2 regions of the Roseateles paludis genome follow, and region 1 is predicted to be linked to the other one. Evidence: predicted binding sites of a transcription regulator. Region 1 holds the regulator's gene; the other holds the start of a gene.

Region 1 (5,534 bases):
GCGAGCAGTCCGGCCGCACCGTCTTCCGCGTGCGCATTGGCCCCTTTGACACCCGCGCCGAGGGTGAAGCCCAGCAGACCAAGGTCGAAGGCGCCGGCTTCGAGGCCAACCTCGTCCGCGTCCAGCGCTGAAGGAGTCGCCCATGGTGATGCCCCGCCGCCCCCTCGTGCTTGGACTGCTGCCCGCCAGCTTGGGTCTGCCCCTGGCCGAGGCGCAGGCCCAGGCCGGCCCCATACCGGGCCGCCACTACGCAGTGCGCAACGCTCCGGCCCAGGCTCCAAGCGACCCCACGCGCATCGATGTGGTGGAGTTCTTCTGGTACGGCTGCCCGCATTGCTATGTGTTCGAGCCCGTGATCGAGCAATGGGCCAAGCAGTTGGCGGCAGACGTCAACTTCCGGCGCGTGCACGTGCAGTTCCGCGCCAACATGAAGGGCCACCAGCGCATGTTCTTTGCGCTGGAAGCCCTCGGGCTTGAACCCCAGGTCCGGCCTGCAATCTTCGCGGCCATGCATCGCCAGGGCCAGATGCTCGACGACCTGGAGTCACAGGCGCGCTTTCTGGCCATGGCCGGCGTGGACAGTGCCAAGTACCAGGCCGCCTGGAAGTCCATGGGCGTGGCCACGCGCTGCCTGCAAGCCGACCGCCTGGCTGAAGCCTACGACATCGACGGCGTGCCCTCGATTGGCATCGCCGGCCGCTTCCTGACATCGCCGAGCATGCAGAACACCGCCGAAGGCCTGCCCGAACCCGAACTTGGCCGCCGCGCTGTGCAGGTGGCCGACTACCTCCTCCAACGCCAACGGACCGCCCGATGAAACGCCGCGACCTCTCCGCCCTGATTGCCCTCGCCCCCTTGGCCGACCTGGCCAGCGCACAAGGCGCGCCGGTCGAAGGCAAGCACTACATCCGCCTCGGCCAAGCCCTGCCCAGCACGCCGGGCAAGATCGAGGTCGTCGAGTTCTTCTTCTACCTGTGCCCGCACTGCTTCGCCTTTGACCCGGTGCTGGAACAGTGGGTCAAGACCCTGCCGGCCGACGTCACTTTCCGGCGCGTCCCCATCGGCACCCAGGCCCAGCTCAAGCTGCTGGCCAAGGCCTACTACGGGCTGGAGAGCCTGGGCCAGACCCACGCCACCCACTCGGCACTGTTCAACGCCATCCACCGCGAGCGACTGGACCTGAGCACCGAGGACAAGCTGCTGGCCTTCCTCGGCCGCATCGGGCAGGACCCGGCCAAGGTCAAGCAGGCCATGAATTCTTTCGGCGTCCAGACCAAGGCGCAGCAGGGCCTGAAGCTGGCCGAGTCCAGCGGCGTCGACAGCGTGCCCCAGCTCACCATCGCCGGCCGTTGGCGCACGGGGCCCGGCATCGTTGGCGCACCCGGGCAGGCAGAAACCGTCTCGGGCCAACAAGCCTGCGCCGTTGCGGATTTCCTCATCAAACAGGCACGCGGCAAGGCTTGATTTCGGTCGGGCGCACCGGCGCAGGCGCCTAGAATCGCCTGCAACTTCTGTGCCGCCATGATCCGAAACGCGCCGCTGCTGGCCCCCGCCCTGCTGACCGCCCTGCTCGCCACGCTGTGGGGAGCCCCCGCCGCGCAGGCGGCCAAGACCGACCGGACCCAGCCCTTCGTCATCCAGTCTGACAACGGTGGCGAGGGCAACAAGATCTCGCAGCGCACCCGCCTGACGGGCAATGTGGTGATCTCCCAAGGCACGCTGCAGTTGCGCGCCGAGAGCGTGGACCTGCGCATCACGGCCGACGGCTTCCACCAGGCGCTGGCCAGCGGCACCACCGGCAAGCCGGTCAGCTTCAGCCAGGGGCGCGACGTGCCCGGCGAGAGCGTCCAGGGTCAGGCGGACCAGGTCGAGTTCGACACCAAGAGCGACACCGTGCGCTTCATCGGCAATGCGGTGGTCAAGGTCTTGCGCGGCACGGCCGTGGCCGAGGAGGTCTCGGGCGCCGTGGTGCTCTATGACAACCGCAACGAGGTGTTCCGCTTCGAGGGGGGCCACGCCTCGCCCAACCCGGCCGGCCGTACCCGACTGGTGATCATGCCTCGGGCCTCGGCGGCCGAGGCAGCAGCCTCCGCGGCACCGTTGCCGCTGCAGCCCAGCACCACGCTCACCCCTCCCGCGAAGACCGCTCCGTGATGACTGCCGCGACGGAGAGCCGCCACGAGACTGCCGCGACGGAGAGCCGCCTCGACGCCGAGAGCCTGGCCAAGAGCTACGGCGTGCGCCGCGTCGTCAAGAACGTGCACCTCAGCGTGCGGAGCGGCGAGGTGGTCGGCCTGCTGGGCCCCAACGGCGCCGGCAAGACCACCAGCTTCTACATGATCGTCGGCCTCGTCCGCTCGGACGCGGGCGTGATCCGCATCGACGGCCAGGAGGTGCAGCGCTTGCCCATCCATGCCCGCGCGCGGCTGGGCCTGTCCTACCTGCCGCAGGAGGCCTCGATCTTTCGCAAGCTCAGCGTCGAGCAAAACATCCGCGCGGTGCTGGAGCTGCAGCAGGACGAACGCGGCCGCTCCCTGCCCAAGGCGCGCATCGACGAGCTGCTCGAAGGCCTGCTGCACGACCTCTCCATCGAAAGCCTGCGCCACAGCCCGGCCCCCGCCCTCTCGGGCGGCGAGCGCCGCCGCGTCGAGATCGCCCGGGCGCTGGCCACTCAGCCGCGCTTCATCCTGCTGGACGAGCCCTTTGCCGGCGTGGACCCCATCGCCGTGCTGGAGATCCAACGCATCATCGGCTTCCTCAAGGCGCGCGGCATCGGGGTCCTGATCACCGACCACAACGTCCGCGAGACCCTGGGCATCTGCGACCGGGCCTACATCATCAGCGAGGGCACGGTGCTGGCCCAGGGCACGCCGGACGAGATCGTGGCCAATCCGGACGTTCGCAAGGTGTATCTGGGCGAACACTTCCGCATGTAGGGCAAGAGCGTCCGTCGATGAAGCCCACCCTACAGCTCCGCCTCAGCCAGCACCTGGCGCTGACGCCCCAGCTGCAGCAGTCCATCCGCCTGCTGCAGCTCTCGACCCTGGAGCTGAACCAGGAAGTCGAGCAGATGCTGGCGACCAACCCACTGCTGGAGACGGAGGAGGAGTTCAGCGTCAGCACGCCCGAGCTGGCCAGCAATGCGCCGGCCGAGCGCGACGATGCCGCCCCCGACTACAACGACAGCGCCGAAGCGAACACTGAAACTGCAGGCGAGCGCGAGCTGGCAGCCGACGACTTTGGCACCACCGACCGCGAGGACTGGTCCAACGGCACCGAAGGCGACGACTTCGACGGCATCCGCGAGCTGCCCAGCAGCAGCCCGGCCAGCAGCGGTGACGACGACGGCGAGCGTGGCGAGACCGAGTCGGCCGACATCAGCCTGGCCGAGCACCTGGCCCAGCAGCTGGCCGGCATGCACCTCTCGGCGCCCGAACGCACGGCGCTCCAGATCCTGATCGACTCGCTCAACGAGGACGGCTACCTCGAAGACAGCCTCGAAGAGATTGCCGCCAGCCTGCTGCCCGGCGAGGACGAAGAAAACGCGGAAAGCCGCGAGGAGCTGCTCGACCACCTGCGCATCGCCCTGCGCTGGCTGCAAAGCCTGGACCCCGCCGGCATTGGCGCCCGCAGCCTGCCCGAGTGCCTGTGCCTGCAGCTGGCCACCCACCCGGCCAGCCCCGAGCGCGACCTGGCCGCCACCATCGCGCGCAGCCACCTGGAGCTGATGGCGCGCCGCGACACGCGCCGCCTGCTGCTGGAGACCGGCGCCGACGAGGCCCTGCTGCGCCGCGCTCAAGGCCTGATCACCACGCTGGAGCCCAAGCCCGGCCGCCGCTTTGCCACCAACAGCGCCGCCGCCGTGGTGCCCGACGTCATCGTGCGCAAGACCGGCCCCGGGGGCCGCGAGTTCCGCGTGATGCTCAACCCCGATGTCGCCCCCAAGCTGCGCATCAACGAGCTCTATGCCAATGCCCTGCGCGCCACGCGCGGCGGCATCAGCAACTCGCCGCTGGGCGGGCAGTTGCAGGAGGCGCGCTGGTTCATCAAGAACATCCAGCAGCGCTTCGAGACCATCCTGCGTGTCAGCACCGCCATCGTCGAGCGCCAGCGCGGTTTCTTCCAGCACGGCGAACTGGCCATGAAGCCCCTGGTGCTGCGCGAGATTGCCGACGAGCTGGGTCTGCACGAGTCCACCATCTCGCGCGTCACCACCGCCAAGTACATGGCCACGCCCTGGGGCACCTTCGAGCTGAAGTATTTCTTCGGCTCGGGCCTCAACACCGAGACCGGCGGCGAGGCCTCCAGCACCGCCGTGCGCGCGCTGATCAAGCAGTTCATCGCCGCCGAAGACACCAAGAAGCCGCTGTCGGACAGCGCCATCGCCGGCATGCTCGACGAGCAGGGCATCCAGTGCGCGCGCCGCACCGTCGCCAAGTACCGCGAGGCGATGAAGATCGCCCCGGCCAACCTGCGCAAAGCCCTCTGATCACAGGGCCTACCGGCTGCGGAGCAGCCGGGTGTCGCGTGCTCAACACAGACACGCAAATGTCATGGGCGCTGAACCGCCAAAAAGCACCGATTGGCCCCCTCGCAACTTACCAGGGTCGGTTGTGAGCCCCCCGGAACTGACAGCACACTCAAATTCGCATGCGAGCAAGGCTCCAGGTCGTTGCCGCCGCACAGGGAGAGTGCAGTCACGTGGGCGTTGACCCCATGGCTCTCCTTGTTGTCGGCGCCTGCGCTCGCAGCGTCAACTTTTCAGGAGAGGCTCCCCATGTCCATTTCTTCCGTGTCCAGCAAGCTTTTCGCGACGGCCCTCGTCGCTGTCGGGTTCGTCGTCAGCACCGCCTCCGCCGCATTGCCTCCAGAAGTGCAAGCCAAAGTGGACAAGGCCAAGACCCGCCTGGTCGCGCTGGCAGCCGACCCCGGTGTGATCGCCGCCATCAAGGACGCCAATGCCAAGGGCGACGGCGGCATGACCAATGGCAAGTGGGTCGATCTGCCGGACTCCGACGCCTTCATCCAGGCCCTGCTCAAGTCCAAGGTCAGCCTGCAGATCGCCAAGTGGGAGCAGGAAGACGACAACATCAACAAACTGCTGCTGCGCGACCAGAAGGGCAACCTCGTTGGCGCCAGCGTGCGCCCGCTGATCTGGAACAACGCGACGCGCCCGGTCTTTGCACAAGCCCTCAAGGGCCAGGCCTGGGCCGCTGACGAGATCAAGCCCGACACCTCGACCCAGGTGCCCAGCGTGCACGTGTCAGCGCCGGTGCTGGACCACGGCAAGCCCATCGGCGTGCTGCACGGCGCCGTAACCGCCAAGTGATAGCGCGAAGTGAAAGCGTGCCGGGCTGCTAGCGGCCCGGCTGGATGCACAACCGTTCCCAGGAGCAAGACATGCTCAACTCCCTCAAAGTCGGACACCGCCTTGCGGCCGGCTTTGCCACCGTGCTGATCCTGCTCGGCATCATCAGCATGCTGTCGCTCGGCCGCCTGGCCTCGCTCAAGTCCGATCTGGCCGCCGTCACGGG
Region 2 (5,534 bases), on a different contig from region 1:
TATGGGGCCTGAAGACACCGCTGTCACTACGTGTGGCAGCTATGAAAGCGCTTGTCAGCCAGGGTCGGCATCCTAAGGCAATCAAGCGCCCGAAATCCGCGTTTACCCGGATTTCGGGGGACGAATTGGGTTCAAGTTGGCAGGCGGGGCGTGATCTGCCCCAACTCGATGCCGCGCTCGCGGGCCAGGTCTTCCAGCAGGGGCAACAGTGCGCCCAGTTTTTCTTCCAACGCGTCGCGCACCGTGTCCACCACCACCTGGGTGCTGCGGTCGATTTCAAGGTGCACCGCGTCGCCCACCTGCTTGTTCGCAAAGGTCGTCATGCGCAGGGTCTCAGGGATCAGCCAGACCTCGAACCACCCCGAGCCGTCGCGCTCGCGCTGGCACTCAGCCACGGTCAGGCTACAGCCATTGACGCCCATATAGCCCTTGGCAAACACGTAGCGCATCCAGGGCGCGGGCACGGCAAAGCGCAGCACGACGTTGTTCTCGGGGCGGCGGATCTCGGCGATGCGTGCGGTCGCGTCCACATGGCCCGAGAGCGGGTGGCCGCCGATCTCGGCGCCATCGCGGGCGGCGCGCTCGACATTGAGCCCCGAGCCCACCTGCAGCCCGCCCAGGGTGGTGAGCTTCAGCGTCTGAGCCATCACATCAAACCCGGCGCGGCCGCCGGGCTGGCGCTCGGTCACCGTCAGGCAGCAGCCATCGCAGGCCACGCTGGCGCCGATGGCGAGGTCGGTGTCAAAGCCCTCGGGGAATCGCAGCCACAGCGTGTGCAGGCCCTCGCGGGCCTCGATGGATTCGACCTGGGCGACGCCCTGCACGATGCCGGTGAACACGAACGCGACTCCTGAAACGAAACGAGGGCCCTCAGCATAGAGGGCCCTCGCAGAGATGGGGATGCCGGGGAGATTACCAGCTGCCTTCGTTGTCCGGCGAGGCGCTGATCTTGTGGATGGCGAGGTCGGCGCCTTCGAATTCCTCTTCCTGGCTCAAGCGCAGGCCGATCACCTGGCGCAGCACGCCGTAGACCACCAAACCGCCCACAAAGGCCCAGGCCACACCCAGCACCGTGCCCAGCAGTTGGGACAGGAAAGACACGCCACCCAGCCCGCCCAGCGCCGTCTGACCAAAGATGCCGCAGGCCAGGCCACCCCAGGCGCCGCACAGGCCGTGCAGGGGCCAAACGCCCAGCACGTCGTCAATGCGCCATTTGTTCTGCGTCCAGGTGAAGAACTTGACGAAGAGCACACCGGCCACGGCCCCGGTGACGGCAGCGCCCAGCGGGTGCATCAGATCCGAGCCGGCGCACACGGCCACCAGGCCGGCCAGCGGGCCGTTGTAGGCAAAGCCGGGGTCGTTGCGGCCCATCAGTGTGGCGGCCAGCGTGCCGCCCACCATGGCCATGAGCGAATTGACCGCCACCAGGCCCGAGATCTTGTCGAGCGTTTGTGCGCTCATCACATTGAAGCCGAACCAGCCCACCGCCAGGATCCAGGCGCCCAGGGCCAGGAAGGGGATGCTGGACGGCGGGTGCGCGCTCATGGCGCCGTCACGGCGGTAGCGGTTGGCGCGGGCGCCGAGCAGCAGCACGGCCGCCAGGCCGATCCAGCCACCCACGGCGTGCACCACGACGCTGCCGGCAAAGTCGTGGAACTCAGCGCCCGTGAAGCCCTTGAGCCAGGCCTGGAAGCCCAGCGCCTGGTTCCAGGCCACGCCCTCGAACACCGGGTAGAAAAAGCCCACCAGCACGGCCGTGGCGATGAGCTGCGGGCCAAAGCGTGCACGCTCGGCAATACCGCCCGACACGATGGCCGGGATGGCCGCCGCGAAGGTCAGCAGGAAGAAGAACTTGACCAGCTCGTAGCCGTTCTTGGCGGCCAGCACCTCGGCGCCGCTGAAGAAGTTGACACCGTAGGCCACCGAGTAGCCGACAAAGAAATAGGCCAGGGTCGAGACTGAAAAATCGACCAGGATCTTGACCAGGGCATTGACCTGGTTCTTGCGGCGCACGGTGCCCAGCTCCAGGAAGGCAAAGCCCGCGTGCATGGCGAGCACCATGATGGCGCCCAGGAGGATGAAGAGCGCATCGGCGCCCTGCTTGATCGACGAATCCATGGTGGTTAGAACGGTCTCGGGTGGCTCAATGGATGCCGCCACGCACACCTGCGAGGCGAACCGCACCATGGCAGCAAGTTGCGTGCCCGCATTAGGTGCGCATCAACCCCCGCTGGGGCGCCAAGCCCGCACCGCGAACTGGCGCCTGGGCACTATTTCCGTGCCTGCTATGCACCAGTTTGGAACTCTTCGGCGCGAAAGCCCAGCGTCCAATGCCCGTCCGGCCAGCGCACCAGGGGGCGCTTGATCACCGACGGCTGGGCCTGCATCAGGGCCAGGGCCGAGGCGTCGTCCGTAACGCCCGCGCGGGTCCCCTCGTCCAGCTTGCGCCAGCTGGTGCCGGCGCGGTTGACCACACGATCGCGGCCAAAAATCCGCAGCCATTCGGCGGCCAGATCAGCCGGCACACCGGCCTTCTTGAAGTCATGAAAGGCCACCTCAAAGCCCGCCTCGGCCAGCCAGGCCCGGGCGCGTTTGACGGTGTCGCAATTGGGAATGCCGTAGACGGTGATCATGGGATGCAAAGCTACCATGGGCCGATGATTCCCTGGCTCGACGATGCCTCGCTCGAATTCCCGCCCACCAGCCAGGCGCTGGGCCGGGACACCGACGTGCCGGGCCTGCTGGCAGCCGGGGGCAGCATGAGCCCCGAACGCCTGCACGCGGCCTACCGGCGCGGCATCTTTCCCTGGTATGCGCCGGGGCAGCCACCGCTGTGGTGGAGCCCCGACCCGCGCATGGTGCTCAAGACGGCCGACTTCAAGCTCTCACGCTCGCTGCGCAAGACGCTCAAGCACTTCGTGGCCGACCCGCGCTGCGAGATCCGCATCGACACCGCCACCTCGGCCGTGCTGACAGCCTGCGCCAATACGGCCCGCGACGGCCAAAGCGGCACCTGGATCGTGCCTGAGCTGCAGACTGCCTACCTGGACTGGGCAGCGCGCGGCGCCGTGCACAGCATCGAGACCTGGATGGACGGCGAACTGGCCGGGGGGCTCTACGGCGTCAACCTCGGGCGCATGTTCTACGGCGAGTCCATGTTCCACCGCCGCACCGACGCCTCCAAGATCGCGCTGTGCGCGCTGATCTGCCTGTGCCGGGAGTTCGACATCCCCTGGATCGACTGCCAGCAGAACACCCGGCACCTGGCCTCGTTCGGTGCCGCCGAGGTCCCACGAGCGGCCTTTGAGGCCCATGTGGCCGTGGTTGTCCGGGCTCCGAGCCCCGAAAGCTGGGGTCACGACTGGTCTTACGATTCACGCCTGTGGCGTTGGCTGCTGGACGCCCCGCCACCCCAGACGTGACCTACCCCAAAGACCTCCCGCTCGCGCAGATCCAGTTCTATGCGACTGCCGCCTACCCGTGCAGCTACCTGCCCGGGCGCCAGGCGCGTTCTCAGGTCGCCACACCCAGCCACCTGATCCACGCCGATGCCTATTCCGGCCTGGTGGCCTCGGGCTTTCGCCGCAGCGGGCTCTTCACCTACCGCCCCTACTGCGACGACTGCCGCGCCTGCGTGCCGGTGCGCATCCCCGTGGAGCGCTTTGCGCCCAGCCGCAGCCAGCGCCGCGCCTTCACCGCGCACCGCCACCTGCAGGCCCGGGTGATGCGCCTGGGCTATTCGCCCGAGCACTACGCCCTCTACCTGCGCTACCAGGCCGGCCGCCACAGTGGCGGCGGCATGGACCAGGACAGCGTTGACCAGTACACCCAGTTCCTGCTGCAAAGCCGCATCAACTCGCGCCTGGTGGAGTTCCGCGAGCCGCAGCCTGATGGCAGCAGCCTGCTGCGCATGGTCGCCATCCTCGACATCCTGAGCGACGGGCTCTCAGCGGTCTACACCTTCTACGACCCCGAGGCCGAAGGCAGCCTCGGCACCTACGCCGTGCTCTGGCAGATCCAGCAGGCGCGCGACCTGAAGCTCCCCCACCTCTACCTCGGCTACTGGATCGCCGAGAGCCCCAAGATGGCCTACAAGGCCAAGTTCAGGCCGCACCAGGTGCTGCGGCAGGGGGAGTGGAGCGACGCGGACGACCTCAATCAATCGGCTGAAGCTTCGCCACCGACAGCGCCAGCCACTTGACGCCGTGGCGGCCGAAGTTGACCTGGGCGCGCGCATCGGTGCCGCTGCCCTCCAGGGTCAGCAGCACGCCCTCGCCAAACTTGGTGTGGAACACGCCCTTGCCCACGCGCAGGCCACCGTGTTCCTCAGAGACTTTCTGGCGCAGTGAAGGCGGCAGCGGCGGCTCAACCCAGGCGGCCTTCTGCTCAACCCGGCCGGCGCCCACCATGCTCTTGAGCCCGCTGCCTCGCTCCCAGGCACTCGCGTAGTCGCGCGAGAAGCCGGAGCCGAAGCCCATGCCCCCGGCCTGGTTGCGCGGGGTCAGCCACTTGAGGCTGGTCTCGGGCAGCTCGTCCAAGAAGCGGCTCTTGACGTTGTAGCGCGTCTGGCCGTGCAGCATGCGGGTCTGGCAGAAGCTGATCGCCAGCTTCTTGCGCGCCCGGGTGATGGCCACGTACATCAGGCGGCGCTCTTCCTCCAAGCCGTCGTGGGCCGAGAGCGCGTTCTCGTGCGGGAACAAGCCCTCTTCCAGGCCGGTCAGGAAGACGGCATCGAACTCCAGCCCCTTGGCCGAATGGATGGTCATCAGCTGCACGGCGTCCTGGCCGGCCTGCGCTTGGTTGTCGCCGGCCTCCAGCGCCGCGTGCGTGAGGAAAGCCGCCAGCGGCGACATGATCTCGCCCGTCTCGGCGTCGGGCGTGGCGCCGGGCGTTCCCGCTTCTGCAACCTCGTCCACCGGCAGCGCCACGGCATCTTTGCCAAAGCCCTCCTGCGTCACGAAAGCCTCGGCCGCGTTGACCAGTTCCTCTAGGTTCTCGACGCGCTCCGCCCCGTCCTTGTCGGTGCGGTAGAAGTCCATCAGCCCCGAGGTCGCCAGCACCTGCTCGATGATCTCGCGCAGGGTGTGGCCCTGGGTCAGGTTGCGGGTCGAGTCGATCAGGTTGGCAAAGGCCACCAGGTTGGCGCCACCCTTGCCCGGCACCGCGCTGACAGACTGGTAAAGGCTGCGGCCGCTGGCCTTGGCCAGGTCCTGCAAGGTCTCCAGCGTCTTGGCGCCGATGCCCCGCGTCGGGAAGTTAACGACGCGCAGGAAGCTGGTGTCGTCGTTCGGGTTCTCCAAGAGCCGCAGGTAAGCCAGCGCGTGCTTGACCTCGGCGCGCTCGAAAAAGCGCAGGCCGCCATAGACGCGGTACGGAATGCCAGCATTGAACAGCGCCGACTCGATCACCCGTGACTGCGCATTGCTGCGGTAGAGGATGGCCATCTCCTGCCGCACCAGCCCGCCGCGGTACAGCGACTGCAGCTCCTCCAGCAGCCACTGCGCCTCGGCAAAGTCGCTCGCGGCCTCGTAGAC

Evidence for each region. The regulator sigma-54, encoded in region 1, starts transcription at its own class of promoters, with help from an activator protein. The targets are predictions, from matches to a motif close to TGGCANGNAANCTGCTTT.
Region 2: the regulator sigma-54 is predicted to act here: its motif matches at 2,189-2,206, upstream of ABDJ85_RS16275 (ammonium transporter).

The regions. Positions count from the first base shown of each region.
Region 1 is NZ_JBDPZD010000001.1:1,126,869-1,132,402, reverse strand. It holds gene ABDJ85_RS05350 (SPOR domain-containing protein) at 1-131, shown strand, start outside; gene ABDJ85_RS05345 (thiol:disulfide interchange protein DsbA/DsbL) at 143-817, shown strand; gene ABDJ85_RS05340 (thiol:disulfide interchange protein DsbA/DsbL) at 814-1,464, shown strand; gene lptA (lipopolysaccharide transport periplasmic protein LptA) at 1,522-2,154, shown strand; gene lptB (LPS export ABC transporter ATP-binding protein) at 2,154-2,936, shown strand; gene ABDJ85_RS05325 (RNA polymerase factor sigma-54) at 2,954-4,489, shown strand; gene ABDJ85_RS05320 (hypothetical protein) at 4,778-5,329, shown strand; gene ABDJ85_RS05315 (methyl-accepting chemotaxis protein) at 5,401-5,534, shown strand, end outside.
Region 2 is NZ_JBDPZD010000005.1:147,436-152,969, reverse strand. It holds gene ABDJ85_RS16280 (riboflavin synthase subunit alpha) at 132-839, opposite strand; gene ABDJ85_RS16275 (ammonium transporter) at 913-2,118, opposite strand; gene ABDJ85_RS16270 (Spx/MgsR family RNA polymerase-binding regulatory protein) at 2,286-2,651, opposite strand; gene aat (leucyl/phenylalanyl-tRNA--protein transferase) at 2,658-3,422, shown strand; gene ABDJ85_RS16260 (arginyltransferase) at 3,419-4,201, shown strand; gene ABDJ85_RS16255 (UvrD-helicase domain-containing protein) at 4,155-5,534, opposite strand, start outside.